DNA from 4 places in the Aerococcus christensenii genome. Region 4 is predicted to be linked to each of the others. Evidence: riboswitches for the same ligand, from Rfam matches in the RefSeq annotation. Region 4 holds a riboswitch; each other region holds the start of a gene.
The links. A riboswitch is a leader RNA that binds a small molecule or an ion and turns the genes downstream of it on or off. The one in region 4 is predicted to bind thiamine pyrophosphate.
Positions count from the first base shown of each region.

Region 1: another riboswitch for thiamine pyrophosphate. It lies ahead of thiE (thiamine phosphate synthase); the one in region 4 lies ahead of AWM71_RS02660 (class I SAM-dependent DNA methyltransferase).
Region 2: another riboswitch for thiamine pyrophosphate. It lies ahead of thiM (hydroxyethylthiazole kinase); the one in region 4 lies ahead of AWM71_RS02660 (class I SAM-dependent DNA methyltransferase).
Region 3: another riboswitch for thiamine pyrophosphate. It lies ahead of AWM71_RS06615 (NAD(P)-dependent oxidoreductase); the one in region 4 lies ahead of AWM71_RS02660 (class I SAM-dependent DNA methyltransferase).

Region 1 covers NZ_CP014159.1:1,277,205-1,286,018, reverse strand. The annotation lists gene tenA (thiaminase II) at 1-198, opposite strand, end outside; gene thiD (bifunctional hydroxymethylpyrimidine kinase/phosphomethylpyrimidine kinase) at 200-1,003, opposite strand; gene AWM71_RS08145 (HAD family hydrolase) at 1,000-1,662, opposite strand; gene thiE (thiamine phosphate synthase) at 1,659-2,294, opposite strand; TPP riboswitch at 2,389-2,493, opposite strand; gene AWM71_RS06105 (HAD family hydrolase) at 2,582-3,244, opposite strand; gene AWM71_RS06100 (ABC-F family ATP-binding cassette domain-containing protein) at 3,497-5,131, shown strand; gene AWM71_RS06095 (ABC transporter ATP-binding protein) at 5,219-6,955, shown strand; gene AWM71_RS06090 (ABC transporter ATP-binding protein) at 6,945-8,717, shown strand; gene AWM71_RS07985 (IS3 family transposase) at 8,781-8,814, opposite strand, start outside.
Region 2 covers NZ_CP014159.1:1,286,585-1,291,566, forward strand. The annotation lists gene AWM71_RS06130 (acetylornithine deacetylase) at 180-1,448, opposite strand; gene thiM (hydroxyethylthiazole kinase) at 1,521-2,354, opposite strand; TPP riboswitch at 2,438-2,535, opposite strand; gene AWM71_RS06140 (energy-coupling factor transporter transmembrane component T family protein) at 2,583-3,290, opposite strand; gene AWM71_RS06145 (ABC transporter ATP-binding protein) at 3,287-4,705, opposite strand; gene AWM71_RS06150 (ECF transporter S component) at 4,686-4,982, opposite strand, start outside.
Region 3 covers NZ_CP014159.1:1,386,086-1,394,899, forward strand. The annotation lists gene AWM71_RS06600 (ABC transporter permease) at 1-659, shown strand, start outside; gene AWM71_RS06605 (TMEM164 family acyltransferase) at 759-1,241, shown strand; gene AWM71_RS06610 (hypothetical protein) at 1,246-1,461, shown strand; TPP riboswitch at 1,667-1,756, shown strand; gene AWM71_RS06615 (NAD(P)-dependent oxidoreductase) at 1,807-2,766, shown strand; gene AWM71_RS06620 (hydantoinase/carbamoylase family amidase) at 2,850-4,082, shown strand; gene AWM71_RS06625 (dicarboxylate/amino acid:cation symporter) at 4,347-5,573, shown strand; gene thiS (sulfur carrier protein ThiS) at 5,606-5,803, shown strand; gene thiF (sulfur carrier protein ThiS adenylyltransferase ThiF) at 5,805-6,428, shown strand; gene AWM71_RS06640 (thiazole synthase) at 6,418-7,188, shown strand; gene AWM71_RS06645 (hypothetical protein) at 7,322-7,882, shown strand; gene AWM71_RS08485 (ADP-ribosylglycohydrolase) at 7,903-8,037, shown strand; gene AWM71_RS06650 (hypothetical protein) at 8,123-8,398, shown strand; gene AWM71_RS06655 (hypothetical protein) at 8,395-8,814, shown strand, end outside.
Region 4 covers NZ_CP014159.1:554,743-563,556, forward strand. The annotation lists gene AWM71_RS02650 (PTS transporter subunit EIIC) at 1-406, opposite strand, end outside; gene AWM71_RS02655 (PRD domain-containing protein) at 483-1,313, opposite strand; TPP riboswitch at 1,591-1,697, shown strand; gene AWM71_RS02660 (class I SAM-dependent DNA methyltransferase) at 1,760-2,476, shown strand; gene AWM71_RS02665 (PTS sugar transporter subunit IIA) at 3,051-3,539, opposite strand; gene AWM71_RS02670 (NusG domain II-containing protein) at 3,715-4,122, opposite strand; gene AWM71_RS02675 (UbiA family prenyltransferase) at 4,138-5,085, opposite strand; gene AWM71_RS02680 (FAD:protein FMN transferase) at 5,082-6,161, opposite strand; gene AWM71_RS02685 (polyprenyl synthetase family protein) at 6,266-7,297, opposite strand; gene AWM71_RS02690 (NAD(P)/FAD-dependent oxidoreductase) at 7,303-8,814, opposite strand, start outside.

The sequences.
Region 1 (8,814 bases), 720 kb from region 4:
TTCCGCGCTCCGTGATTTGGCTACCCCTAAAGCAAAGACTTTCAAATATTCTTCTAGATAGAGATAGTCTTGGAGGATATAGTAGCGAAATTTCGCATGATCCAAGTTTCCATTTTGGATACCTAAAACAAAGGGATGCTTATAGTATTCTTCCCAAATATCAATGGTTTTCTCTAATAAACGTTCCGTAAAATTCATGTTAGGCCTCTTTTTTCCATTCTCCTTTTAAATCAAAGGCATGATTCAATGGGCCGCTTCCTTTGCCTAAATCTAAGCCGTCTGCCAAAGCAGATGAGATATAGCCTTTTGCCCGGTCAATAGATGTTGCTAAATCAAACCCTTTTGCTAAATTAGCAGCGATCGCACTGGATAAGGTACACCCTGTTCCATGCGTATTATTGGTATCAATTCTCTCTCCCTTAAACCATTGATAATCTCCATTGTGGTATAAGAGATCGTTGGCATCATTTACACGATGTCCGCCTTTTACCAATACCGCACAGCCATAGGTTTCGCTAATTTTCTTACCAGCAGCTACCATACTCTCTTCATCTTTAACAGACATTTGAGCGAGTGTTTCAGCTTCTAAAATATTAGGCGTTACAACTTCCGCTAAAGGAAATAGTTCCTTTCTTAAAGCCACTACCGCATCACTTTCAAGTAAATTAGACCCAGAGGTAGCTACCATCACAGGATCTAAAACAATATGTTTGGCTTGATAGTGGTTCAAACGTTCTGCAATGGCTTGGATTAATTCCACATTCGAAACCATCCCAATTTTGACGGCATCTGGATAGATATCCGTGAAAACAGCATCCAGCTGTTCCTTTAAGAATTCCGGCGACACATTTAAAATTCCTGTTACTCCTGTTGTATTTTGGGCGGTTAAGGCAGTAATCGCACTCATAGCAAAAACGCCATTAAAGCTCATTGCCTTCAAATCAGCTTGAATACCTGCGCCCCCACTTGAGTCACTCCCTGCGATTGATAATGCTGTTTTCATTTCAAAACTCCTCTCTCAATTTTTTTTAAAAATTGCGAAAAATCAATGAGATAGTAATCCGCTAAACTTTTGAGTTCTTCTTGTTTAGGTTCAAAAGCATCATACACCCCACAAACCACAAAACCAGCTGATTTTGCAGTTTGGGCAGCGTGAAAAGCATCTTCAAACACTAACGTTTCACTTTTAATCGTTTCTAAACTTTCTAAAGCTTTCTGATAAATCATTGGCTGATCTTTTCCAAAGCCAACACCTGAACAGCTCAAAATCTCTGAAAAATAAGTGGTTAAGCCACACCGTTCCAAGGCACTCTCAATTAAGGGTTTATCAGTTGCTGTAGCAATCACCATCTTGACATCCGCTTCTTTGAGTTCTTGTAAAAAATCACGTACATGTGCTTTGGGTAAAACTTTAGAGACATAATAGGAACGAATTTGATCATTAATTCCTTGAATAATGGCTTCCTTAGATAGATGGAGCGCATACCTCTCATTTAAATAGATCGCTGATTGATCTAAACTCATTGTTCGAAGCTGCTCTCGCAAATCAGAAGCCGGCTCCTTTCCCAGTGATCTTAAGTAATCTGCTCCTAAATCCTCCCAAATGGCCATGGAATCATACAAGGTTCCATCAAAATCAAAAATAGCACCCCTTAAATTCATGCTTGAACCAATTCACGACTAAGCTCTAAAAGTTTCCGACAACGGCCTTCAATATCCTTGACCCCAAAAATAGCCGAAATGATCGCTACGCCTGCAACATCTGCCCCTTTGAGTGTTAATAAGTTCTCTGGAGTAATCCCACCAATGGCAACCACTGGAATGGAAACCGCTTGACAAATAGCTTGTAAGGTTTCATGAGGTAAGGTTGGAGTCCCTGGTTTCGTTGTGGTCTCAAACACGGCTCCAGAGCCTAAATAATCCGCACCAGCTGCTTCTGCTTTAAGGGCTTGTTCAACGGTTTTAGCTGACACACCTAATATTTTATTAGGGCCAATTAATTTTCTGACTTCAGAAGCTGGTAAATCGGATTGACCAACATGCACCCCATCGGCATCTACTGCTAGAGCGACCTCTATATTATCATCAATGACAAAGGGCACATGATACTTGTCCGTTAAGGCTTTGATCTTCTTAGCTTGAGCAATATATTCTTCTGTCCCTAAATCTTTCTCCCGCAATTGGAGGAAGGTCACGCCTCCCTTAAGTGCGGCTTCCACTTGTTCTTCTAGAGTGACTTCTCCTGTCCACCGACGATCTGTCACTGCATATAAAAGTAAATCCTTCTTATCCACTTTTTTTCCTCCTATCTGACAACCTTTCTAAAAGTGTTTTAGAAAAGTCATGTTTATTTATAAAAAAACCGAGACTTGCAGCGAGCCTCGGTTTAAGTTCAACAAAATAACTTCCTCCGGCGGCATTATCCGCATCAGGTAAAGGGTCGAAGGATGAACCTTCCTCTCAGCCTGTTTTCAAGCTCCCCTGATTTAATCTCTTTATAATTATAGTATAGCGCTTTCTTTTATTTAAGACAAGTCTTCAAAATCACTGCTTCCTTCTAAAAACTTTATTTCTTAAAGACTTAATCCCCTATCTCATCTCCAAGATAAGGCAAAATTTCTGTCAAATCTGGCACCACCGCAAGGGCTTCTTCCTGAATCTTAGGAGTAGCCTCTACCAAATCTGGGACCATAATCGTTTCAATGTGCGCATTTAGTCCTGCTTCTACCCCTGATGGTGAATCTTCTACAATGAGAGCTTCCTGTGCGGAACATCCACTTCTTTCAAGTGCCAAAAGAAAAATCTCAGGATGCGGTTTGGAATGCGAGACTTGGTCTCCTGAAACAATCTCACTAAAATATCCCTGAATACCTAATGATTTTAACCGCTTATCTACCAATTGCCGTGTAGATGAAGAAGCAACCATCATCTTAATTCCTTTTTCTTTTATAGCCTCTAAAGTTTCTATTAAACCCGGTTTAGACAAAAAGCCTTCTTCTTCAAAACGTTTTTGATGAAGGGCTCCAGTTTCTTTGATAACTTGAAGACCTAACTCTAGGTTTCCACTTTTTCTGATAATCGACGCTTGGCACTCATCAAATGTCCGACCTGCTTGCTCGGCCACATATTCCTCACGGGTAAATGAAATACCATACTTTTTAAAGACTTCTGTCAAAGCTTCTAAATAAGGGGTCTCAGAATCAATTAAAGTCCCATCCATATCAAAAATAATAATCTTTTTCATTAAAATCTCCTTTTGTCCTTAACCATAATTCATGCCGCCATCTTACCATATTCCCTCACCAAATACACATTTTTGCCTAAATTTTGGTCCTTTCTTAAACTTTTGAAAAAGTCTTTTTATCTCTTAAAATTTCAAACAAAGAGGAGTTAGAGTTGACCTACACTGCGCTCTGAAGCATAATAGGAATAAGAAGAAAGAGCTTGTAAACAACAAGCTCATTTTCATAAACTAAAGATAAAGTGAGGAAAATGCATGTTACAAGTCTCGAATGTGAGCTTACATTTCTCTGACCGTAAGCTGTACGATCATGTGAATTTAAAATTTAGTCCTGGCAACTGTTACGGAATTATCGGCGCAAACGGTGCTGGAAAATCAACCTTTTTAAAAATCTTGTCAGGTGAGATTGCCCCATCGAGTGGTGAAGTAACGAAAGAACCGAATGAACGTCTATCTGTCTTAAATCAAGACCACTTTGCCTACGAGGAATACACCGCTTTAGACACTGTCATCATGGGCAATGCTAAACTCTACGCCATCCGTGAAGAAAAGGATAGTATCTATAACAAGACTAATTTTACAGAAGAGGATGGCATCCGAGCGGGTGAACTGGAGGCAGAATTTTCTGAAATGAATGGCTGGGAAGCAGAATCGGAAGCCTCTCAACTTCTTCAAGGACTAGGCATTGAAGAAAGTAAACACTACCAATTGATGAGCGACCTTGAAGAAAGAGATAAGGTGAAAATTTTACTCGCCCAAGCTCTATTTGGAAACCCTGATATTCTTCTCTTGGACGAACCAACAAACGGTCTAGATACAGAATCTATCGAATGGTTATGTGAATACATTATTAACTTTCCCAATGCGGTCATCGTCGTTTCTCACGACCGCTACTTTCTCAACCAAGTCTGCACCCATATTTGCGATGTGGACTTTGGAAAAATTAAACTCTACGTCGGTAACTATGACTTTTGGAAGGAATCAAGCGAACTGGCCGCCAAACTTCAAGCAGATGCTCAAGCAAAAAAAGAAGAAAAAGTGAAAGAATTAAAAGATTTTATCGCACGTTTCTCTGCCAACGCCTCAAAATCAAAACAAGCCACTTCTCGAAAGAAAATGTTAGATAAAATCGAGCTAGAGGATATCCAACCCTCTAGCCGTAAATATCCTTATGTCGGCTTTGAACCTGAACGAGAGATTGGTAACGATGTCTTAATCGTTGAAAATCTCTCCAAAACAATTGACGGCATCAAAGTCTTAGATAACATCACCTTTCACCTTAAAAATGATGATAAAGTCGCCTTCCTCTCCAAGAATGACGTTGCTATAACTACTCTTTTTAAAATTATTACGGGTGAAATGGAAGCAGACAGTGGTCATTACAAGTGGGGAATCACAACGAACCAAACTTATCTTCCAAGAGATACTTCTGAAGCATTTAGCCAAGAAGATCAAAGCATTTTAGACTGGCTTTTCAAATATGCCAAAACGCCAGAAGAACAAGATAATACTTTTCTTAGGAGCTTCCTTGGTCGAATGCTATTCTCTGGAGATGACGTCAAAAAAGAAGTGGGTGTCCTTTCCGGTGGAGAAAAAGTTCGCTGCATGCTCTCTAAGATGATGCTATCTAAAGCCAACGTTCTGATAATGGATGACCCTACCAACCACCTAGACCTTGAATCTATTTCGAGCTTAAACGATGGCTTAATGAAATTTAAAGGCGTCCTCCTCTTTACTTCCCATGACCGTCAATTCTTGTCTACCTTAGCTAACCGAATTATCCATCTCTCTGGATCTGGCATAGTTGATAAGATTCACACCTCTTATGAAGAATATCTTGACAACCCCGATACTCAAAAACGTGTCAAAGCCCTCTATACAAGTCATTAACTACTTAACTTGTTGAGAATATAAAGTCAGCTTATCAAATAAGCTGGCTTTTCTCACACCTATTTATCTAAAGAAAGGAGAATTTTTATGTCATTTATTTGGTCTTATTTGCGTCCGTTTAAACGGCAGCTCCTATTTATTTTTTTAGGAATGGTGATGTTTACTTTAGTCACCTTAGGTCTACCAACTGTTTTAGCCTATATTATCGATGATGTGATTATCCCTAAAAACTATGAACAATTAGCTATCTATCTCACTATCATGGTACTTATCACCCTATTAGGTGTTTTAGGACAACTTTTTGGTGCTTATTTTATTAGTCAGGTTACCACTCTAGTCGTTAAAAATATTCGAGATGCCATCTACGAAAAGATGCAACATCTCTCCCATCATGAATTTCAAACTTTTGGCGTTCCTTCGCTTACGAACCGAATCACCACCGATGCCTTTATTATTATGCAATTCGTCCAATTAGGACTGAGAACCCTCTCTACGGCTCCAATAATGATTCTTATTTCAATGATCATGGTTGGACGAACAGCTTCTACCCTAGGGTTATATCTTTTTCCTGTGATGCCTTTAATCATCGGTCTGATCTATTTTATCGCACGTCTAACCCTCCCTATTTCAAAAAAACAACAAGTCACCCTCGATAAAATGAACCAACTGCTTAGAGAAAATATTTTAGGAACTCGGGTCATTCGCGCTTATAACCGTGAAGGTTTTATGACCAACCGCTTTCAAAAGGTGAACAGTTCCTACCAAGGATTTTCAATCAAACTTTTCAAAACAATGGCCGTTACGCCAGCTCTTTTCTCCTTTATTGTCAACTTAACCATCATTACCATTCTCATTTTAGGGAGTCATCTGATTGCTCAACAAAAGATGCAAGTGGGGACGTTAGTAGCCTTCATTGAATATGTCTGGCAAGCCCTTTTCTCTTTAATGGTCTTTGCTAACATTTTTATGATGTATCCGCGTGCGATGGTCTCTGCCCATCGATTAAAAGAAGTCCTCTACTCCCCCATCAGTATTACTAATCCTTCCCAGCCCCTTTTTGAGACAAACCAATCCGGACAACTCGAATTCCGTCATGTGTACTTTTCTTATCCCGATGCCGATGAACCTGTACTAGAAGATCTCTCCTTCACAACAAAAGCTGGGCAAACTTTGGCTTTCATCGGTTCCACTGGATCTGGAAAATCTACAATTGTCAAACTCATTCCCCGCTTTTACGATGTAACTTCTGGACAAATTCTCCTAGATGGAATCGATATTCGCCGGCTAGACTTGAAAACTTTGCGGTCTAAAATCGGCTACACCCCTCAAACAGCCAATCTTTTTTCTGGACAGATCGCTGCCAACTTAAGATTTGGAAAACCCACTGCTGATGAAAAAGATATGACAAGAGCGACCGAAGTTTCGCAAGCTTTCGAATTTATTTCTAACTTAGATAGTGGCTACAAAACCCATTTAACAGAAGGCGGAACGAACCTATCTGGCGGGCAACGTCAACGTCTTTCCATCGCTCGCTCAATTATTGGAAAAAGAGAAATCTATATCTTCGATGATAGTTTCTCTGCCTTAGACTACAAAACCGATGCGAAAGTGCGCCAAGCCCTTAGAGAAGAAACACAAGAAGCAACCACCCTCATCATCGCTCAACGTGTCGGCACTATCATTAACGCTGATAAAATTATTGTCTTAGACAAGGGTAAAATTATAGCTCAGGGTACCCACCAAGAACTTCTCGCTAGTTGCCCCCTCTATTATGAAATCGCAGCTTCCCAATTAACGAAGGAGGAATTACACCATGAAAGTTAACCCTTTTCAACTCATTCGTCAACTGTGGCCCTTCTTGAAACCTTATCGCTTAAAATTACTCTTATCTATCCTTGCCAGCTCTTCTATGGTCATTTCTGCGATCTTCGAACCTATCGTTCTAGGACTTGGCATTACAGAGCTTTCTAAAAACGTCTGGGAAATTGCCCACCACGTTCCAAACGCTGCGATCAATTTCCCGTATCTATCCTTTGTTGCTCTTTTGTACTTTACACGCGGCATGTTCTACCATATCGGTCTTTATTTGGGACAATATTTTCTAACCGATGCGGTACAAGCCGCTACCCATGATCTTCGTTGTCAAATTAGTCGAAAAGCCAACCGACTTCCCGTCCACTTCTTTGACCGTCACCAAACAGGTGACATTCTCAGTCGAATGACCAATGACGTTGAAGCTCTCTCTAATGCCCTCCAGCAATCTGTTCAACAATTTATTATCGGAGCCGTCCAAATCACCTTAGCGGTTCTCGTGATGCTCTCTCTAAATCGTCAACTCACTCTGATTGCCCTCACTTCTATAAGTTTAACCTACCTAGCTGGGAAAAAATTACTCGCCTTCTCTCAGCCGCTTTTCAAGGCCCAAGCCGATGCATTAGGCCATTTGTTTGGCTACACGGAAGAACAACTTTCTGGATTTACTGAGTTGAAAGTCTATACTAAAGAAGAAGACTCCATCAGAGAGTTTAAGCAGCGTAACCACCGCCTTCAAAAAATAGGGTTCAAAACCACACTCCTTTCTGAAATCATGCAACCCCTCCTCTATTTCATAGCTAACCTGTCTTATGTGGTAGTCGGAGGCGTGGGCGCTTATTTAACCTTAATCGATAAACTCACCGTAGGCTACTTACAGGCTTTTGTTCAATACATCTATCTGATTAATCAACCATTACAAAACATCACCCAACTCATGGGGATCATCCAAAGTGCTTTTGCAGCAGGACAACGTATCTTTGACTTCTTAGAAGAAAAAGAATTGGATTCTTGCCCTGTTCAAGAAAAACTACCTAGTCCCGTCAAAGGACAAATTGACTTTGATCACGTCCAATTCGGCTATCAAGAAGGGCACTTACTCATGCAAGATGTTTCCTTCTCTGTCTCTCCAGGGCAAACCGTTGCTATTGTTGGCCCAACTGGTGCAGGGAAGACCACCCTCATTAATCTCTTGATGCGATTCTATGATGTTTCTGGCGGAGCGATCAAAATTGATGGCATCGATATCCGTCATCTTAGCCGACATAACTTGCGTCAGCATATCGGCATGGTTCTTCAAGATGCCTGGCTTTATACAGATAGCGTCCGCGAAAATATCCGCTTTGGAAATTTAGAAGCAACCAACGACCAAGTAATCAAAGCCGCGCAACTCGCTAATGTCGATCATTTCATTCGAACCTTGCCTGGTGGCTATGATATGACTATCAATGAAGAGGCCAGCAACATTTCTCTCGGTCAAAAACAACTCATGACCATTGCTAGAGCCATTATCAATAATCCCGATATTCTTATCTTAGATGAAGCCACCTCCTCAGTCGATACCCGTTTAGAGCAACTCATTCAAACTGCCATGGATCGTATCATGGAAGGCAGAACTAGCTTTGTAATTGCACATAGACTCTCCACTATCCGAAACGCTGATAAAATCCTTGTGATGAACCATGGCACTATTATCGAGCATGGTACCCATGACGAACTCATGAAAAAAAATGGTTTCTATGCCGATCTTTACAACAGCCAATTTAAAAAATAATAAAAAAGAGGCTCCCTCATCCTAATCAGTGAGAGACACCCCAAAAGTTGGAGTTCGTTTTTATTAAGCAAATAGTTGAGTAGTATGTTTTCGATAC
Region 2 (4,982 bases), 730 kb from region 4:
CGGTAGTCTGGGATTTTTTGGTGGAGGGGGGTGTTCCAAGAGGCTTACTAGAGTAAAAGATCTCTAAAGGAAACTTGAGGAGGGAGTATTTTAGAAACTAATGAACCAAAAGAAAACCCAAGTTGAACGCGGAAGTTCTACTTGGGTAGGATGATTAATTAGCTGAAGAATGAGCAAGATTAGCGTTTTTGATTACACCAATCGAGAATGAAGGCGCCTATAATTTGGGTAAATTCAAGAAGTTCTTGGCGACTGCTGGACTCATTTAAGGCGTGGGCTTCCTTCATTTCACCTGGTCCAAAACAAACGACAGGAATGTTGAAAGGTGTGAACCAACCGGAATCTGAAACTGATGGAGACATGCCGATGACAGGATCTTCTCCTTTGATATTTTGGTAGGCTTTGACTAAATGTTTAAAGCCAGGGTGATCTTGATTGAGTTCTAAAGCGGGGAAAATTTCTCCCTTATCTTCTGCCATGGAGCGCCCTCCCCATTCCACAATTGGAGGATTGTCACGCATCCATGGGTCTGCTTGGGCAACCTTTTGAATATGCTCCGTGACTTCCTTGGTGATATCTTCGACTTTTTCGTTCGGGTAAAAGTGAACGGTAAACCATAGGGAGCAGGTGTCTGCAATAAAGGCAGGATTACGTCCGCCTTCAATATAAGCGGGGTTGATGGTGTTGCTACCGGCGGCGAATTCAGGGTAAGACTTGGTGACGGCCCAGTAACGTTCAAGTTCTTGAAGGCCTTCAATGAGTTTGACCATTTTTTCAACGGTGCTAAAACCTTTTAAGCCACCTCCTGCATGAATTAAGTTGCGGCGGTTGCCATCATGAAAGACTTTATCTGTCTTTAATTTGATCCAACCGGTGATACAACCCCCTTGCCCCCAAATTTTTAATTCAGAGGTATCACTGACAATAGCGTAGTCAGCGCCATATCCCTTTTCTAAGATCTCTCGGGTACCCGCTTCTCCAGATTCTTCTCCGACGACAGAATGGAAGAGGAGGTCTCCTTTTAGGGGAATGCCTTCTTCTTTGAGAAGTTTAAAAAGAAAGAGATCTGCTGCAATAGCGGCTTTCATATCGCTGGTGCCTCGACCGTAGAGACGGCCATCTTTTTGAGTGAGTTGGAAAGGTGGGGAGGTCCAGTCTTTTTCATCCCCTACAGGAGCAACGTCTACATGGCCGTTTAAAACCAGACTGTGGTAGTTGGTACTGTCCGTTCCTTTCTTGCAGCCAACAAGGAGTTCATCTTTTTGGAAGAATGGCCAGTGGTCGACTTCAAAATCTTGGTCTGTTAAGTATTGTCTAACGAATGCTTGAATGGGTTGCGTGTTTCTGGCAGGTGGGCTCACTGTTTCAAAACGAATGAGTTGGTCGAGTAAGTCTAATAATTGATCGAATCTATCTTCGATCAATTGTGAGAGTTGTCCTTTATCCATAAGGAACCTCCTAATCATTTTTTTGAAAACAGCCGCATCTTACGGTGCGACTGTTGGCAATACATTAATAAATTACAAAGTGACGAAATCAAACGAATTATGAGCGATGTCTTCAGCACTCGCAAGATAAAGTTCATCAATAAATTGAGGTTGGAAGCTTCCTGGAGCTTTAACTTTCGCTTCCGCACGGCTGCCTGCTAAGTTAAATACCTGGCAAGCAGTCAAAGCTGCAATGAAAGGATCTGCCACGCAAGCATAGACAGCAGTGACACCCCCTAAGGAACACCCAGCTCCTGTGATTTTGCCCATGAAGGAGGAGCCACCATGAGAATGGGCAATGTGGTGACCATCTGTGACGAGATCAGTTTTACCAGATACAGAAACTGCGCCACCTGTGTAGAGAGCGAGGGCAAGTGCCGCTTCTGTAGCTTGGTCCACACTTTCTGTGGAGTCCACGCCACGTACTTTGGATTCAGAAGGATGATCGAGAAGGTGCCAGAGATGAGCAAGCGCAATCACTTCTGAGGCATTTCCGCGAATAATAGAAGGTTTATAAGGCTTGAAGTCATTTAAAAGTTTGGTACGTAATTCTCCAATCCCTATAGCCACGGGGTCGACTACCCAATTTTTACCGAGTTCGTGTAGCTTGGCGGCAGTTTGAGGGAGTGTTTCTTCGTAAATAGGGAAGATTGTTCCGACGTTTATATACATAGCTTGAGCAATATTGGCCATCGTTTTGCCTTCATCAGGCATATAGACCATGGCAGCAGAGCCTCCTACAGCGATTTGAGTATTGGCGACAAAATTAATAGTCACCGTATTAGTGATGGAAGGAGCCATAGGATTAGTTGACTTGACTTGATGAACAGCTTCAATGATAGCAGCTTGAACTTCTTCTTTTTTCATAACATGTAGCCTCCTGTAAGAAAAGTTAAATAATGAGTAGAGGAGAACGGTGCTCTATTAAAAAAGCTCCCAAGCGAATTGGGAGCAGAGCTTCGATTGCTTCCTTCGCTTGTCTTAACAAACAGGTTCAAAGGGTTAGGCGGCAGCCTTCTCAACCAAAACGGTACCCCTGCAATTCATTATCATTTTTATTTTACCTTGAAAAGGCTTTCGTATCAAGTAGACAGCTTAAATTTTAATTAATCCTAAAGCAAGTGCAATCACAGGGAGTCCCACACCTACGAGAATATCCATGAAGTGAACTTTCATAACCAGGTACTGGGTTCTTAATTCTGATATGCCTTTAGCTTCCATAGCCTTAGCAAGGCAATCGGACCAATTAATGGTTCGAACTAAGAGGGTGAATAGAGGCTTGGAGGAGAAAGGTGAGACCTTAATCCCGCGAATTTGATAGCTGAGTTTTGTTACTTCATAGTCGTGTTTGAGGGTAGGGAGTAAATGCAAGGCTGCTAAAACGCCGTAAGCGAGTTTAACAGAAATGTGGCATTGTTGCATAAAACTTGTGACTAATTCTAAGCTATCATTGGTTAAACTGTAAGCTAATCCGATTAATCCGTAGGCATACAAGCGACTCCCTAGGACTAGCCCATTTTCGAACGCTGGGGAAAGAACGTCATCAATAACGACTGCGCTATGATCCGCAATACTTTCAGCATAAAATTTCCAACCAGAAACAAAGAAACTAATCGCTAATATGGTAATAGGTAAGAGAGCTATCCCTAAGGTTTTCCAGCTCACACGTTTTGAAGTAATTAAACAAAGGAGACCAAATAGACAAAAGATGCTATTTAAGTGCCAGTTAGAAAAGAAACCTAAAATAATGGAAGTCGCCATGAAAGAAAAAGTCTTAATGGTAGGATTAAAATGATCAATCATGAGACCACACTCACTTTCTTATTTTCCATTCGTAATTCTATATCTGCGTAAGCCTCCACCAGTCGACGATCATGACTAGTGAAGCAACACGTTACGCCATGTCGGCATAAGTCTTGAAGCTGGGCCATTAATTTGGCGGCGTTTTGCCAGTCTTGACCGTAAGTGGGTTCATCCACAAGAAGTAATTTTTGCCCATGGAGAAGAAGGCAAATAACCGCTAAACGACGTTGTTCTCCCTGACTGAGGGTCCACGGGGAGCGGCTCTTATCGTTTAGAAGTTTATAGTGTTCGAGAAGGTCACGACCTCGTTTTTCTTCTTCTTTAGATGTGCCGACAAGAACTTCATCTAAGACCCGGTTAGTGACAAATTGAAGAGAAGGATCTTGGAAGACCAGCCCGATCTCTCCAAAAAAGGTGGAAGGTTTGACTTTCTTTAAGTCTTTATCTTCATAGGTGATCGTTCCTTGATAGGAGCATTGACCTAAAATTGCTTTAAATAAGGTGCTCTTTCCACACCCACTTTGTCCACACAGAGCAATGAGTTTTTCTTTGGGGAAGGAGAAAGAAGCGTCTTGAAGAATAATTTTTTCTCCTTGAGAGGAGTGAAAGCGAATTGTGAGGTCTTTTGCTTCTAGAAGAGGCGATGTAGTAGATTTTATTTTGGGAGCAGGTTCGCTTTTACCTAGTAAACCAGCCTTAAAAAATAAATCTTGAGTAGTGGATGAGTAGAAATCTGTGACTGAGGTAAGGTTAGCATTCTCTAAGACATAGAAACGTTGGGCGTCCTGCCAGAGGTCTAGCCTGTGGTCAATCACAAGAAAAGTTTTGCCTTCTGCTAGTCGTTGTTGAATTAAGCCTTGTAAGAATTCAATAGCATCGTCATCAAGATTTGAGAAAGGCTCGTCTAAGACATAACAACCAGGATCCATAATATCTAAACAACAGAAAGCTGCGCGTTGTAATTCGCCACCTGAAAGAGAAGAAAAAGGTTGATCTAAGTAAGATTCTAATTGGTGAATCTCTACATAACGTGCAATGATCTGTGGCATTTGAGAAGGAGGGACGAGTAGATTTTCTAAAATAAAAATAAGTTCTTCCCGCAAAGTATTCATACAAAAGGATAAGCGGGCGTTTTGGAAGGACACAGCGATTTGGCGAAGACGCTCTTTATCTGAAAAATCTGCAAGATTTTGTCCCTCCCAGGTTAATTCTTCAACTTGTAGTTTTCCTCCATGAAGAGGGTAGTAACCACTTAAAATAGCAGCTAATGTACTTTTGCCACTGCCACTAGCCCCACACAGGAGAACGAGTTCTCCTGGCTGAGCTTGAAGCTGAATGTTTTTGAGGAAAGTGACTTTACGTTTGGTAAAAGTCAGATTTTGGATGACTAATCCATTATTCCTCGTCGTCATCATGAATTACTCCGGCTTGATATAAGCGGTCACAGATAAATTTAGCTAAGAAGCCGGTGAAGAAGAGGGCACTTATTATACGAACAATGAAGACTAAGATGATAATCTTTGGTTCCATTGTCCAGTAGTGATGACGTAATGCAGACCAAAGGAAGGTAACAACTCCGCAAAGAAAACCTGCAGTTAAGCTGGTCTTGTAACTATAATCTTTGTAACCCTTGATGGCATAAGGAGCTTCAGCAGCCACCCCTTGAATAATTCCGGTAACGAAGACCATAGG
Region 3 (8,814 bases), 800 kb from region 4:
TGATCTATGTAGGGGTTACTTCACAGGAAGTTGCTGTTGAAAAAGGAACAAAAATTATGGAAATCATTTTTTCCAGCATGCCAGGAGGCGATTATTTTATCGGTAAGTTGTTGGGATTAATGGGAGAAATTATATTGCATATTGGCATCTATATTGTTGGAGGGTATATGGCTTGGCAGGGTGTAAAGCATTTAGATGCACTAGAACATTATGTAGCGATGGGGGAACCTTTCTTTAAAGCCTTCTTGAAAAATATAGGTTTAGTGAACCTAATTTATATTGTGATTGCTTTAATCCTTAGTATCACATTAGCTATTTTTTGTGGGGCATTGTCTAGTAAACCTGAAAATGCGAATAAATCGGGTCAACCGGTTTTCTATCTTGTTATTCTTGGGTTTGTTTTGGGCATGACTTTTCAAAATCAACCAGATAGTACCATTTTATCTGTGGTCTCTTATATCCCCTTACTTTCCTCTTTTACAATGCCTATTCGAATTATTAATGAAACGGCAAGTACGCTGTCGGTTAGTCTTTCGTTAGGAATAAATTTAATCACACTAATAGGAGTGATTTATCTCATTAGGCGGTTATATCCACGTTTAATTTTACAAACGGATGATGCGATTTGGAAAGCGTTAAAGAGAAGTTTTCAAGGGTAATAAAAAATGCTTGCTTGTGCTGGCTTTGAAAAAAGAACAGCGACAAGCGGCATTTTTGGTTATAATACTTCTAAAAAAAGGGAAAATAAGAGGAGAAATATGGAATATTTCTTTAGACATGTTGCAGATGGTGAAGTGAGTTTTAATGTGGCAGTAGTCAAGCTATGTTTACTTTTTGTAATACTAGGGGTCTATCGTTTTCGTCATAGTAAATGGCTTCTTCAAGTGACTTTTATAGGGTTATTGATATTACAAGGACTTTTGATGGTATGGTATCTTGGCGAACCTGCCTTATTTTTAAAAGAGGGACTGCCTTTTTACCATTGTCGATTAGTAGCTTGTATCTTACCGTTTGCTTATTGGTTGAAAAGAGAAAAATTGACTCTTTATTTGGCTTGGTTAGGGATTATTGGCACGATAGTAGCTTTCAGTGTGCCAGATCCTTCAAAATATTTATGGCCCCATATTACCAATTTGACCTATATTGGCTCCCACGTATTATTGATGGTTTCAGGGATACTTGTACTTGCACAAATACATTCTGCGTTGAAAGTAAAAACGGTTTTCGCTATCAGTACGTAGATGAATGGGCTGTCTTGTTGGGGTTAATTTAGTGTTGCATGCCAATTATAGTTATTTAATGGCCTTGCCATTTGATTTAGGCTTTCGTCCTTCTTTACCATTAATTTTTGGAGCGACGCCGCTATTAATGACAGCTACTACTAGCTTTTTGGCAGCTTGGCAAATTGTACGTAAGTTACACGTTAGACAATTAAGAAAGCATGCGTTAGAAGTCGAGTAACCAATTATTAGTTGATAAAGAAGAGCATTCGCAGAGAGTGGATGCTTTTTTGTATGCTAACTTTTATCAAAATTGGTCGAAATGATAAGATTAGCAGAGTCTAAATGGGAGTCCTTTCACTTAGGAGGATCAAGACCAGATAAAAAAGATAACGTTTTATTGTCAAATCGGATGAAACGTGGTATGCTTACGGTATAGAAATAAATGGTTATTGCAGGGGTACTGGCAACAGTTGAGAGAATACCCTTTGAACCTGTTTGTTAAGACAAGTGTAGGGAGCAATAGTGTTGAGAAGTTCTCCCTGTTTTGAGGGAGTTTTTTTATGGATTGGAAAAGAAGTGACTTATGAAAATTGCATTATTAGAACCTTTAAGAGTATCCCGATCGACTATTGATAAGTTGGCTTTGCCTTTACGGAAATTAGGACATGACTTTATTGCATATGATTCGAAAGCAAAAACATCAGAAGAACTTTTTGCACGTAGTAAGGCATGTGAAGTGGTCATGATTGCTAATACGCCTTATCCAAGGAAAGTTATCTCTCGATTAACGCAGACACGTTTGATTAATGTAGCTTTTACTGGTGTGGATCATGTGGACATGAGTGCTTGTCGAGAGAAAGGAATTAAAGTGTGCAATGCTGCTGGATATTCCAACCAAGCGGTTGCTGAACAAGCTATCGGTATGGCCTTATCACTTTATCGCCACTTGAATAAATCTGATCAAACCATTCGCTTGGGTAATTCTTTTCTTGGGCCAATGATGGGCCAAGAAATAAAAGGAAAAACAGTCGGTATTGTTGGAACAGGCGCAATTGGATTAGCAACTGCACGTTTGTTTAAAGCGTTTGGTGCTCAATTATTAGGATATAATCGCACGCAAAAAACAGAAGCTTTAGCCATGGGTATGACGTATTGCTCTTTGGATACTTTATTGGCAAAAAGTGATATTGTGAGCGTACATTTACCTGCTACTGTAGAAACTAAGCACTTGTTAGATGCTCATGCTTTTCGTCGAATGAAAAAATCAGCAATCTTCTTGAATTTAGCACGAGGTGCTATTGTAGATAATTACGCACTAGCCTGTGCCTTAAATGCAGGCGAATTGGCAGGGGCAGGGATTGATGTATTTGAAACGGAACCACCATTACCTGATGATTATCCACTACTTAGTGCTCATAACTGTTTACTCACGCCACACACCGCTTATCTGACACAAGAAGCCATGCTTCATCGGGCACAAATTGCTTTTGATAAGACTCTAGCTTATGTAGAAGGCAAAGCGGTGAATTATATGTTGTCTTAATGAACTATTTTCTATTGAAGGAGGTGAGGATACACTGAGAACGAATGGACAATAACGTTTTTACCTAAAAAAGGAGGCAACGCATGAGTAGTATTAGTGCAGAATCTATTGATGAGATGATTGACTGGTTGGCAAGTTTTACCGAAAAACCTGAAGAAAAGGGAGTGACACGCCCGTTATATACCCAATCTTGGCAACAGGCATTGCTTGGATTAAAACAACGATTTGAAGCTATTGGGATGGTGGTTGAGTTTGACGCTGTTGGTAATCTGATTGCGACAGTTGAGGGAGAAACATATCCTGATGAGGTAATTGCTTGTGGTTCACATATCGATACAGTGACTCGCGGTGGGAAGTTTGATGGACAATTAGGCATCGTCGCAGCCTATTTATCGGTTAAAGAATGCTTGGAAGTTTATGGACGCCCTCAAAAAAGTTTACGGATTATTTGTTTAGCAGAAGAAGAGGGTTCACGTTTTCCTTATGTATTTTGGGGGTCAAAGAATTTCTTTGGGTTGGCCAAAAAAGAAGAAGTTGCTACACTTTGTGATACAGAGGGAATAAGCTTTGAAAAGGCTATGCGAGATTGTGGGTTTGATTATTTAATAGGGCAACCACAATTTTGCAATTTAGCCGCTTGGTTTGAGTTACATATCGAACAAGGTCCTTTGTTAGATAGTCATCATGAAGATTTGGGAATTGTGACAAGCATTGCAGGGCAACATCGATGGGATATCCATCTTAAAGGTGTACAAAATCATGCGGGGACAACGATGATGTCTTATCGCCATGATGCAGTAGATTGTATGGCTCATATCATCTCTAAGCAATTGGATAAAGCCAAAACAGCGGGAGATCCTTTAGTTTTAACTTTTGGTCGGATATCGGTGATACCGAATCAAGTCAATATCGTGCCTGGTCAAGTCACTTTTTCTATGAATTGTCGGCACACAGATGCGAGCTACTTAAATCAGTTCTTGCAAGAATTAGAAGAAGAGATTTATGCAACGGCTGATCATTATGGGATTGAAGCAAGCATTGATAAATGGATGTCAGACGATCCAACGCCATTACATCCAGAGATTATTCATTTATTGGAAGCACAAGCAACTAAGCAAGGGTATGCCTATCGTTTGATGTCTTCTGGCGCAGGACAGGATACGCAAATTTTTGCACCATTTGTCAAATCAGGAATGATCTTCGTACCATCCAAAGATGGTGTTAGTCATGCACCAGAAGAATATACCGCTCCCAAAGAAGCGGTACATGGCGTGCGCTTATTGAGTGAATCGCTTCGAGATTTAGCTTATTCTTAGAATAATTTATTTGTTGAGAAGTTAACCAGGATGAATGAAACAATTGAATAAAAATACATTGAGAGTATTTTACTGACGAATAAGGAAGTGGATACGAAGGGGCACACCACCACGGGTATGATGTCTTTTCGCGTCTTTTTTTTTGACCTACAGGAGTAATGGTTTAGGTCAGTCAATTAAAATGATAAGAAATAGGATATGAATTTTGCCATCGTATCACAATCTAACAGAAAAAAGAGGGCTTGAAATAAGGAGTGGTAAAAAATGAAAAAAATACAGCTGACCAGTCAAATTCTGATCGCGATGATTTTAGGTTTGGTAGCAGGCTCGTTTTTTGGAGAAAGAATTGCGTGGATACAGTTAATCGGAGACCTATTTTTACGCGGTATACAAATGGCGGTTGTCGTAATGATTATGGGAGCTGTCATTGAAGCGGTTGGTCAATTAAATCCAAAAGAGTTGGGAAAAGTAGGCGGGAAGTTAGCTGCTTGGTTTGTTGGGGGAACCTTGGTGTCTGCTGCTGTGGGCTTGCTGTTTGCACAATGGATTCGTCCTGGAGAAGGGTTGTCACTAACCTTATCTCAAAATAATTTAGCCGCTCAAACTAAAATTCCAAGTTTGCGCGAGACAATTTTGAATTTTGTACCAAGCAACATTATGAAAGCTATGAGTGAAGGCAATATGATCCAAGTGATTATTTTTGCACTCTTTTTTGGGTATGCTTTGAGTTTATTAAGTAGTCAAAAAGAAATGACAAATTTAAAAGAAAGTATTCATCAATTTAATCAGATTATTATTGAAATGATTAAGCAAGTGATGAAATTGGCACCAATCGGTATTTTTGCATTACTAGCAGGGGTTACTGGTAAAGTGGGCTTACAAATTATCTTGCCGTTAGTTAAATTTTTGCTGACAATGGGGGTAGCTACTATTGTTGTTTTTGTGGGATGGCTAGTATTAGTGGGCATTTATTGCCAAGTTTCTCCTATTCTTGTTTTGAAAAAGATGTGGAGAATGAGTTTAGTGGCTTTTACTACGACCTCTTCTTCTATTACTTTACCTATTGAAATGGAAGATCAAGAAAATAAATTAGGAGTTTCTAAACGAATTTCAGGAGTAGCAGCTCCTTTGGCAATGGCAATGAATAGTAACGGATTAGCCATTTATTTGTCCATTGCGGTGGTGACCTTAAGTCAAATTTATAATTTACAATTGTCAACGGGTCAATTATTACAAACGATTATTTTATCAACGCTATGTACATTTGGTACGGTTACTGTACCAGGAGGTGGATTGGTGGCCTTAGCCATTGTTGTCCCTGCTTTAGGATTACCTTTAGAAAGTGTAGCGTTATTAGCGGGAGTAGATTGGTTTTCAGGAATGTTTAGAACTTTATTGAATGTTGATGGAGATACTTTTATTGCGATGTTGATTGCAAAAGATGAAAAAGAATTAGATTATCGTTTATTAAAGGATCCCGCTAATATTTAATTAGAAAGTAATAAAAGAAAGGAGGCAGGTAGGTGTTAACTTTAAATCATCAAAAAATAGCATATCATCCTAATGAAACGGTATATGCTTTATTGAAGCGGACACATTTCAGTACGACATTTGTCGCTGTAGAAGTCAATGGACGATTAATCAAACGAGAAAATTTTGAACAAGAGGTTATTCCAGAAAGGGCAACTATTGAAGTTTTTAGTATTGTAGGAGGAGGATAGAATGGATGATACAGCATTACGTGAAAAAGTATTGAAACGTCAATTACCAAAAGATAATGCTCTGTTTCAATCGCAACACATCACGATACTGGGGTGTGGAGGATTAGGATCAAATATTGCAATGATGTTATCCCGTGCAGGTATTGGTAAGTTATCTCTTTATGATTATGATACCATTGAATATTCTAATTTGAATCGGCAAAACTATACTGTGGATGAAATAGGGCAATCAAAAGTAGCTATAACTAAAGCTAAAATTCAAAAAACGGTTCCTTATGTTAGAGTTGAAGCTTTTGATCAACGGATTGACCCTGATTATTTAGAAAGTATTCTTCACTCTTCTTCTTTATTTATTGAAGCGTTTGATGATCAACAAGCTAAAGCAATGGCAGTAGATATATTTATGCATCATCCAGATAAATATTTAATTACAGCTTCAGGTGTATCTGGATTAGGTCAACTAGAGGATATTCAAGTCAAATATTGTGATAATTTGTGTTTGATTGGCAACTTTAAAACGACACCTGATCAAGGACTATATCTTCCTTATGTGTCGATAGTTGCAAGTTTACAAGCTTTAGAGGCATTAAAATGGATAAAAAATGGAGGCACTTATGGAAAATAATGATTATTTAGTATTAGGTGGTAAGAAATTTACTTCACGGTATATTTTAGGTTCTGGAAAATATTCTGTTGAATTAATTGATGCAGCAGTTCATAGTGCAGGAGCGCAGATGATTACTGTGGCGATTCGTCATGCGGGGAATGAACAAGCGGCAAGTATTTTAAGTCATATTCCCAAGGAAGTGACGATTGTACCAAATACAAACGGAGCGACAAATGTAGAAGAAGCAGTTAAAATTGCACGTCTTGCGAGAGAAATGGGGTGTGGACGGTTTGTTAAATTAGAAATTATGCGTGATAGAAAGTATTTATTACCAGATAATTACGCTACTTTGAAGGCAACCGAGCAGCTAGCGGAGGAAGGTTTTGTGGTATTGCCTTATATGTATCCAGATTTACAAGTGGCGCGTGATTTACAATCAGCTGGTGCAAGTGCTATTATGCCTTTGGCAGCCCCGATTGGATCGAATAAAGGATTAGTGACTAAAGAATTTATTCAAATGATCATTGACGAGATTGCTCTCCCCGTGATTGTTGATGCAGGAATTGGAGTACCAAGTCAAGCAGCTGAAGTAATGGAAATGGGAGCAGCTGCTGTGATGGCTAATACAGGTGTAGCGACCGCTAAAGACATTGTTTTAATGGCTAAAGCGTTTAAGTTAGGTATTGAAGCGGGAAGAACAGCTTATTTAGCAGGACCAGGACGTGTATTAATGCATGGCGCAGCGCCTTCGTCTCCTAAACGCGATGATGAAAAATAATCAGGTAAGATACATGTTTTAAAATAATTAATTGGCGTAACAGGTTAAATCCTGTTGCGCTTTTTAGATAGAACACTTTTTGTATGATCATATGGCGTGGTATACTAGAGCTAAGTAAAAGGGGGAGTGTTAAATGTTAGAACGCGAAAAAGCTATTTATTTTGATATGGATGGCGTCCTAACACACTATTATCCCGAAGATTTTTCTGGACCGCATCCTTTATGGCTGAGTGATCCAGATTACTTTTTGCATTGTAAGCCTAATGTCCATATGATGCGTGTGTTAGAACAATTGACGCAACAAGTTTCGTCTATGTTACATGTTGGAATCATTACGAGTGTAGCTTTAACACCAAAACATTTTAGGACACAAAGTCAGGCTAAGAGGATGTGGTTAAAGCAGCAGTTGAGTGAACGGGCTTTTGATGCGCTGACTTTTGATGTCACAGTAAGTAGTAAGGCACAAGTGGCTAAGGAGAGATTACAAGAACGTGTCCAGTATCCCGTACAACAATTAACCTCCCGTGATTTTTTAATTGATGATTACATGGTCAATATTTTGTCATGGGATGAATCAGGAGGACGAAGTATCAAATACGCTAATGGGATTAATAACCCACGGTCTTATAATGGCTTTGTTATTGGACAAGAGATGACCAGTGAGGATATTGTTCAGTTTTTGTTGGCTTTGTAAGCGATAAAGGAGGAGGGCCCATGTTAGGGGCTATAGTAGGAGATGTTGTAGGGTCACGATTTGAACGGCACAATTATCGGGGAAAAGATTTTGAATGGCTAACGCCCACCTGTCGAGTGACGGATGATAGTGTACGGATGATAGTGTACGGATGATAGTGTAATTACACTAGCTGTTGCACAGGCATTACTATAGGAAGCTCCTGTATTTTTGGCCTTGCCTCAAACCGTGATAACTTGTATGCAAAGATTAGGTAGACAATATCCGCATGTTGGCCATGGTCCTCGATTTAAGCAGTGGTTAACTAGTGAGAGACCTCAACCTTATTATAGTTATGGTAATGGGGCAGCGATGCGGGTGAGTCCGTGTGCCGTTAGCTATCAAAAAATTGCTGAGGAAATTTTATCACAACATCCCGAAGCATGGACGCATCCTGAATTTGGAGAATGGGTCCAAGGATATGGGGGTCAACAGTATGCACAAGAAAATGAAAGGGAAAGGAAGCTTTCGCAGTGAAATTATTAGTGAATCCCACAGAAGTATCTAGGTGGTATTTTGGAGATTTGTTTGATCAAGAGTTACTTGATGACTCGTGCTTGCTGCATCGAATGATGATAAATTGGCAAACGTTAAAAGCTATTAGTCGACGATTACCCGCTAAAAAAGAAGGAATGATTCTCTATTATGGATCAGGCGATTACCATTATTTAACATTGGCCAATTTATTGTCTGTTGATCAAGCATACACTTTGGTGGTATTGGATCATCACATTGATGCGGGTGCGTTACTTTTTCCTGAACTTATTTCTTGTGGATCGTGGTTAGCGGACTTAATGCGCGTGTCTCGATCATTACAACATGTGTATGTGTTAGGCCCAGAATCTACTTGTCAGTATGCCCATAAGCCACTAGCCTCATTGGACGATTCTCGG
Region 4 (8,814 bases):
CAGCCGTAATTAACTTAATAATCCCTGATACGGTAATAATTGGCAAAATAGGTGTAATACACCCGGAAACAACATCAATAAGAATGTTAGGTAAATCTTTTATTTTTTCTGACAGGCTTCGCTTGTCGTTGCAAGGCAATTCTGTAGTTTGGTCTTCTATTTTTGTAATAGAAACAAAGTGTTTATATACTTTATCCACATTTTGACCAATAATAATTTGAAATTGCCCTGCAGAAAATTGACACCCTAAAACATTTTTAATATTTCTAATATTTGTTTGATTAACTAAACTTCTATCTTTTAAATTAAATCGTAATCTTGTCATGCAGTGGGTTACTGAAATAATATTATCTTTTCCTCCAATATCGGATAAAATTTCATTACATGTTTGCTCATAACTCTCCATAGCAAATTTCCTCCTAAAAAATAAAACCTAACTAAATTAAGTCAACTAATTTAGTTAGGTTATGCGCTTCTAAAGCTTACAATCCTTCTCTATCATAAAGTCTATTAATATGTAATATCAGATAAAGTAAATTTTCGTCATTTAATTTACAATTTAAATTACTTTCCAAATAATCACTAACAACCCTTACACATCTATAAACATCCTTAAAATCTCTCTTCATCTGATAAAAGAGTTTCTCACTGCTCTGATTTAACGTTCTTTGTTGATCTTTACATTTTATTAAATATTGAAGATGCATAACAAAACGTTCATAAGTAAAACTTTCTCGATCAATTACTATATCTAACTGATCTTCTATTAAAAAAGTAATATTATCTATTAATTTGGACATTTTATCCTTTTTTATTATTTTATTAGTCATAACTTGTGCATTAATAAAATGCATTGCTATATTAAATTTCTCTTCCATAGGCAGTCTAACATTTAAACGCCGTTCAATTAATTTCATTGTCCAATCTGACAACTTCAACTCTTTTTCATACAACCGCTTCAGTTCAAAAGCTAGCGGATTTCCAATGATTATACCCTGTCTACTTCTATATATAGCAAAATGTAAATGATCTGCTAATACAAACGCAAAAGAATCACTAATATCCGTCTTTAAATATACCTTTGCTTTATCCACTATTTCAACCGATACTTGAAACAAATCTTCAGAAACTTCATCCATTAAAGCAACTATAGAAGGATTAATATCATAAAAGGTTCTGTCCACCAAAGTCAAATCTTCCAACTCATAAGGTGTCTTTTTAAAACCTATTCCCTTTCCCAAGGCAATCAGTTCATTATTACTAGAGTCTAAACAAATAGCAACATTATTATTTATTTTCTTTATTACCTTCATTCTGTACTATCCTTTTAAAAGTCAACAACTACATATTTACTTTCGGTGATGCCTTAGAATAAAGTTACAATCCTAATAAATATTTTCTAATAAAGCAATATGTGCACGCTTTCATTATACTCCAAAAATTTTCCCTGTACACATTTTTCTTATACATCTCCAATTATTTAACATGACTTTTTCTTTTTAAAGACTCTGGCTTACTTTCTTCACACTCAAATATTTATTCCTTAAAATTAAACTTTCCCATTGACAGAAACCGCTTACTCTTGTATTCTTAAAGTACACGGGGAGCTAGTAAACCAGCTGAGAGGGAAGTGCGACTTCCGACCCACGAACCTGATACGGATAATGCCGGCGTAGGAACAATAAAGTGAAAGATCTGGCAACCGTATAGGGTTGTCTTTTTTGTTTTTAGTCACACAACTTTAGAAAGGAAATGTTCAATGACTCAATCATCTGCTTTATTTGATGGCTACGCTAACGCTTATGATCAATGGTTTATCACCAATGACAAAGTTTTTGTCAGTGAATTAAAGCTACTCCATCACTGTTTAAAAGATATCCCTCACGATAAAATTTTATCAATAGGATGTGGAAGCGGGCTATTTGAAGCTGCACTGCAAAAAGAATACGGCATCACTGTCGAAGAAGGTGTAGAACCTTCCACAGATATGGCTGATATCGCTAAAAAAAGAGGCCTTCATGTCACCATTGGCGATGCCCAAACCACTCCTCTCCCAAAAGAAACTTATGACATTGTTTATCTCAATGGGTGTTCTACCTACATTCCTGATTTAAAAACAGCCTATCAAAATTGCTTCAGCTCTATTAAACCAGGCGGTCATATGATCCTACTCGACGTTCCAACTGAAAGTGCTTATGGAATTCTTTACAGCTTTGCACATTTTGCTGGGAGCTATGATGATCCTGTCTTCAAACGTATTGCCCCAAGTCTCCCATATCCTATCGAACTCGTTCATTCAGGGATTTTCTATACAACTCCTGAAAAAGAAGACATCGTCAGAGATTATCTTCCAGTCCAATCTATTCACTACTATCAAACCCTAGTGAATGATCCTATTTATACTAACGACACCATTGAAGAACCTGTCGAAGGGTATGGAAAAGGTGGATACGTTGCCATGATTATAGAAAAATAGAGAGCCCTTTCTATTTACTCCTTTCAAAATAAAAACCTAACTCTAAAAGCTACTCCTTCTACTTTTAAACAAGTAGACAGAGTAGCTTTTTTTGGCTTCTAGTTATTCAGCTGCTAAATCCAATTGATCATGTAGAGCAGGGTTAGTCATCAATTGATCCATATCTTTATCCCCACGTCCCGACAAATTCACCAAAAAATCCTGTATTAGTCATTATTATTCTCTCCTTTCAATACTTATATTCCTACAGATCTAGGTGCCGAATGCCAATGAGACTACAAAAAAGCCGCATAAGTGCTATGCGGCTGCTTTTAGGGTTCACATCTGGCATAGACTCCCTTTTAATTGAGTCCGTCAATAAAGTGAGCCTAACCGATGAAAGTTACCTCACTTAACTATTGCCAGATTTGCCAGTCTTTCATTTGAAACTTCATGATGTGATCTCCTTACTTGTTTTTGATTGTCATTATTTTACAAAATAATCCTCACCTTCCTCAATAAAACAACTGACGGATATTTTCGATCGTGGGTGATGGTCTGAAACTCATATGAAGAAGAATGAGCTAAATAGTTTCTAACTTTCTTCATTTAAGGTAACTGTACAGACAATATCGCCAGCTTTGACACGACCAAATACTTCATACTCCAAAATAGCACCTTTTTCTGTACCATTCACAAAGACTAAAGCACAAGTAATATCTACATTTTCAGCTGAACGAATCGCTTCGATATCCATAGTGGACAAAAGGTCGCCTACCTCTACTTTATCTCCTACTTTCACATTTGACCGAAAAGGCCTTCCTCCTAATTCTACCGTATTAAATCCTAAATGAAGTAAGATTTGTAAGTCCTCCTTAGTCTTCATTCCGATCATATGATGGGTTGGAAATACAAGAGTTATCTCTCCTGCCAAAGGAGATTTTACTCGACCGTCTAAAGGTCTTAAAGCAAAGCCATCACCTAGTACCTTTTTAGAAAATCTCGGATCACTCACTTGATCAAGTGGGATAAATTCCCCAGCTACAAATGCTCTCACACTTATTCTCTTTTTGGATACACCCATTTTACCAATCTCCTTTTTGCCTACTTGTTTGATTGATATATTCCATCACAATTCTCTACTTATATTCTACCTTAAAACTGTTTACTCCGCTTGATGAATAGAACGATTCCAATAAAAAAGGATGAAGATCCCCCTAATTAGAGGATTAGCTTCATCCAAATTAAAAAGAAAGCTTTTATTTTTTAGGTAAGATTAATTCATCCTCTTCATGTTTCCCTTGAATTTCAATAATGAGGCCGTGAGGCAAACAAACAGAAATATCTCCTGGTTCATTAATCCAGCCCGTACGCACTGCTATTTGGTAAGGTGAATTATCTTCTTTGTCTCTAATGTATTCTCCGTCTTGTTCAATAATATTATACTCTCCCTCATGCGGATAATAAGTTTTTTCAATATGACCAGCATCTTCAGATAAAATAAACCGATCTACTTCTTCTCCATCAATTTTTACAATAGCTACCGGTGCATCCACCTTATCCGTATAAATAAAAGTAGTGATAAATAATGGGGTGAAAGACAACACGAGTGCTATCCCTATAAACAGAAAATCCCATGGTTTAAAGGTTTTAAATAACTGCTTCATGTGTTTTTTCTCATCCTAACTCTTAAATAATGTCACTAACCCCATTAAAATCACATAAAATCCTGCTAAAATAATATAATTCTGAATAGTATTAAAAAATAGCTTTGGATCCTCAGAATGTTGCGTTAATTGGTAGATCTTTTTCAATGAGAATGGTAACCCTAGAAAAGCGATTAGGCACCACCAAGGTAACCATCCAATAAATATAAAGCTTCCAAAAGATAGCCAAGCAAGCAAACCTAAAAACAAATAAAGATTTTCACTTTGCTTTCTACCTAAGTAATAGACTAGAGTATATCGCTCATTTTTAATATCTGTTTCCAAATCTCTTAAATTATTAGCTAACATGATATTAGATGTCAAACATACTAAAGGGAAGCTCATCCAAAATATTTTGAAAAAATTCCCCCAATTAAACATTACAGATACTGCTTGTCCAGTCCATTCACTCGTTAATAAATTTTGAAAATTCGAGGCATAAATAGCCAAATACACAATACCAAATCCCATAGTTATTCCAGAAAATAATTCTCCAAATGGCGTTCGAGAAATAGGAACAGGTCCGAAAGTATAAACAATACCAATGAAGAAGCAAACTCCTCCCATGAAAATTAACATTTTATCAGTTCTTAAAACTAAACTAATCGAAAAAAGAAGAGAGAGCGCTAAAAGTGAAAAAATAACTAAACTTGCCCATCTTAATGATAGACCTTCTCGTCCAATAACATTTCCTTTTCTTTTATAGGTATTATCCACCGCTTTAACATAATCCATCGTATTGTTAATAGCTGTTGTACACATATCAAATAATAAAGCGGCAATGAAAAATAAAAGACTATTTAAAAAGTTGAAATGATTAAAGTAGTACGATGCCCAAAAGAATCCAATAATCATCGGGAAAAAACTTGCTATTTTAGTTTTTAATTCCACAAATTCCAAAAATATTTTCAATTTATCATTCATTGTAATTGATACCCCTTATGGTTCACTTTAAAATGTCCCTTTAAGCCGTCTGTAACATACACTTTATGGTCTTTTGTAATAAATACAGCTTCTACACCATCTAGCTGATTAATAAACGCCATACCGTCTTCCAACCCGTATAGAAAGGCACTAGTTGATAAAGCATCTCCGTTCACAGATGTCTTTGAAAAAATAGTCACTCCTGACAAATTATTTTCAACAGGGTACCCCGTTTGGGGATTTAAGATATGATGATACTTCGTATCTCCCACCTGTAAATATTGCTCATAGATACCAGAAGTTACGACAGAACTATCTTTTACACGTTCACTTCCAATAGTATCTCCCCGCGTTTCATCAGGATTTTGAATTCCTATTCTCCAACCTTCACTATTAGAAGGAGATTTTCCTAAAACTAAAACGTTTCCTCCCAAATTAACAATAGCCGATCGAACTCCATGACGCTGCATAATAGCTTTTATTCCGTCTGCTATATATCCTTTAGAAATAGCTCCTAATTCAATAGCCATTCCTTTCTCTAATAACTCTACAGTATGCTCTTCTTCATTCAATTTCACTTTTTTATAATCGATTTTTTTTAAAGCTTCTTTGATTTCCCAATCTTCCGGCTTTCTGGCATCTTCTGATCCAATACGCCACAATCGAACAACTGCACCGATTGTAATATCTAATCTGCCATTCGTTTTTTCAGCATACTCGCATCCTTTTTTAATAACATCAAAGGCTGCATCACCCACTTTAACAGGGCCCTTACCTGCATTTTCATTGATTCTATATACATCGGACCCTTCATTATAAGTTCCTAGTTGATCTTCCATGTCTTTGATATAATCAAAAGATTCACGCATAGCTTGAATAGCTTGATCTCCATCGTGGAAAATTTGAATTTGACAAGCTGTATGCAACAAACTCTCACTTCTCTCAATAGGGGTTTTGGTCACTTTTAGTTCTCCGGTTTCTTCCCCTTTGTTGGAGAAAAAGAACCAACACCCTACCACGAGAATAACTATAAGAAATACATACCACTTACTGTGCTTCCTTAGTGAACGCTTCATTCATTTATCCTCTCTACATTCCGTGCTTCTTATCAAAGAAAGGTAGCCAATTGCTTACTAACAGGCTACCTCCTCCTCAAGAATAAAGTCGTATCATTTTAAATTTATTGACCAGAAAAAATTCGATCTAAGAGCGGTGCCAATTGATTAACTAAATCCTCTCCAAACGCCTTTTTTGTCCTATTTTTTGCTTTTAAGACGTATGACTTAATCAGCCGTTCCACGCGATCCAAAACTTTTTCTTCATCCATTAATGTTAGTAATTCTTTTTGTTGATCTTCTGTCCATTGCTCCCTAGATTTTGGAAGGATAGTAGCTAACCGCTCTTCTCCAATTCGGTCTCTTAAGATAAGAATAGGCGCCGTATAAATTCCATTTTTTACATCCTGTAATAAAGGTTTTCCTTGGCTTTGATTCATCGACCGAAAATCCGCTAAATCATCTAGTAATTGGAAAGCTAAACCAATTTGATTACCTACATAAAAAGCTTGTTTCAATTCATGCAGATTGGATACTGAGAAATCTAATCCCGATGCACATGCTAACCCAAAGATAAGTGCTGTCTTTCCTTGTATTCGTTTCAAATATTGTCTAAAAGAGCCATGCAAGTTATAACGATCTAATTCTTGGCGAATTTCTCCACGTAAAATACCTTCTATTCCGTATTTCGTAGTCAAAGAGAAATCCGCTTTTACATAATTCTTCAAAAAAAGTCTACCTGCATAGGCCAAAAGATAGTCTCCAGCATAAATCGCTATTCGATTACTTTTCTCAACTTGTAAAGTCGTAATACCTCTTCTTTCGGGAGATAAATCAATCACATCATCGTGAACTAATGTGGCTAAATGTAATATTTCAAGAGCTGCTGCTTTTTCAAAAACAGAAGATCTATCTTCGTTTTGATGGGCTGAAAAAATTAAACACAATCCACTCCGCAAGTATTTTCCACCGGCATCAATATATTGATCAATCTTTGCTTGAATATCCGGGACACTTACTTTTAATTGGGTATGCATTAAAGATCTCACTGCAAAAAGATCTGCATTGATCTTAGGATATTCTTCCCATATAGGATGAAGAAACGCTTCTCTTTTTACTTTTTGCTCCTGACATTCACTCAATGCTCTGCCACTCACTTTCTTTATTCTTGCAGATCATTATATCGACATTTAATCTTACCATAAATCCAATGATCCAAATGTTTTCCTATCCATGGCTGTAGCCAATGATCCACTCCAAATGCGCGACCAGAACCACCCATTAAAGCCAAAGCTACAACAATAAACCACATATTTACCCAATAAAACATACCTGATAAACAAAACATTCCAACAAGTACAATCGTTAAAGCACTTGTTAACCATACGAAAGCTCCGATAATTAAAGCCGCTCCAATAGCAATTTCTACTAAAGTCATGAATTTTTGCATGAATAAGGCCACATCTTGATTTGGCATCATGAATTTCATGATAGAACCAAACCATCTTGGCATTTCTTCTATGACTAATTTTGGTTGTTGTCCATAACTATAGTTAAGACTAAATATCCCTGGATCTGGTGCCGCTTGTGATGCACTACTTGTTGCCGCTTCACTTGCTCCACTGACTGCTTCCTTTAGCCACGGAAACGGAAAGACAATATCACTTCCAAACCAAGAATGCACCCCATGCCAACCAAACAATTTGGTCAAACCTTCATAGAGCCACATCGCCCCATAAAATAAGCGCATAGGTACAGACCATAAAACATTACCTTTATGAGAAATATGCCCTCTAAATAAGTTCCTTTGGTGTCGCATATCAAAGAATTCATGACGAACGTAAGCGCCTATGTTATAGAAGCTTCTAATAGAGAAGAAATATAATATATTACTCATGTGTTTCATAAAAGTAGCCATAAATCCACTGACATGATACTTATCATAAACATATGCCACACTATAGCGAGAACCGATAGAAACCATAAATCCATCATATTTTCCAGTGTATTCTTCCATTTCTCCACCAGATAACAATTGGCTAATATTATATCCCACTAACTCACCAGTTTGTTCAGCGGCTTGTACAATCTGTGGGACATACGCCCCGTCTTGAGAAGCATCTTGATAAGAAACAAGATCTCCTGCAATAAAAATATCATCATGTTCCTTAGCCTGTAGATATTGATTAGTTTCTACTCTATTACCTCTAGCTGTTTTTAAGCCCCATTTTTTGGCTAACAAGTTACCTTGCACACCTGCTGTCCAAATCGTGGTATAAGAAGGAAGTTCTCGTCCTGAATTTAAAACAGCTTTGGTTGAAGTAACTTCTGCAATACCATCACTGGTAATAATCTCAATTCCTAACTTGTCCTCCATGAAGCGCCAAGCTTTAGTTTGTTCCTTTGGTGTCACCATTTTTAATATTTGATCCATAGCTTCCACCAAATATAAAGAAAATTCTTTAGGATCTAATTTATAGCGTTTAGCCAATATTGGCATCCATTCTGCTAATTCTCCCACAAGCTCTACCCCTGTAAAGCCTGCTCCTGAAACAACAAAACTTAACATTGCCCGACGTTTAGCTTCATCCGCTTCTCCAGAAGCTTTGCGAACAGTTTTTTCAATATGCTCTTTTAATTTCTCTGCAGCATCTATGCTCCATAAGCTAAAGGC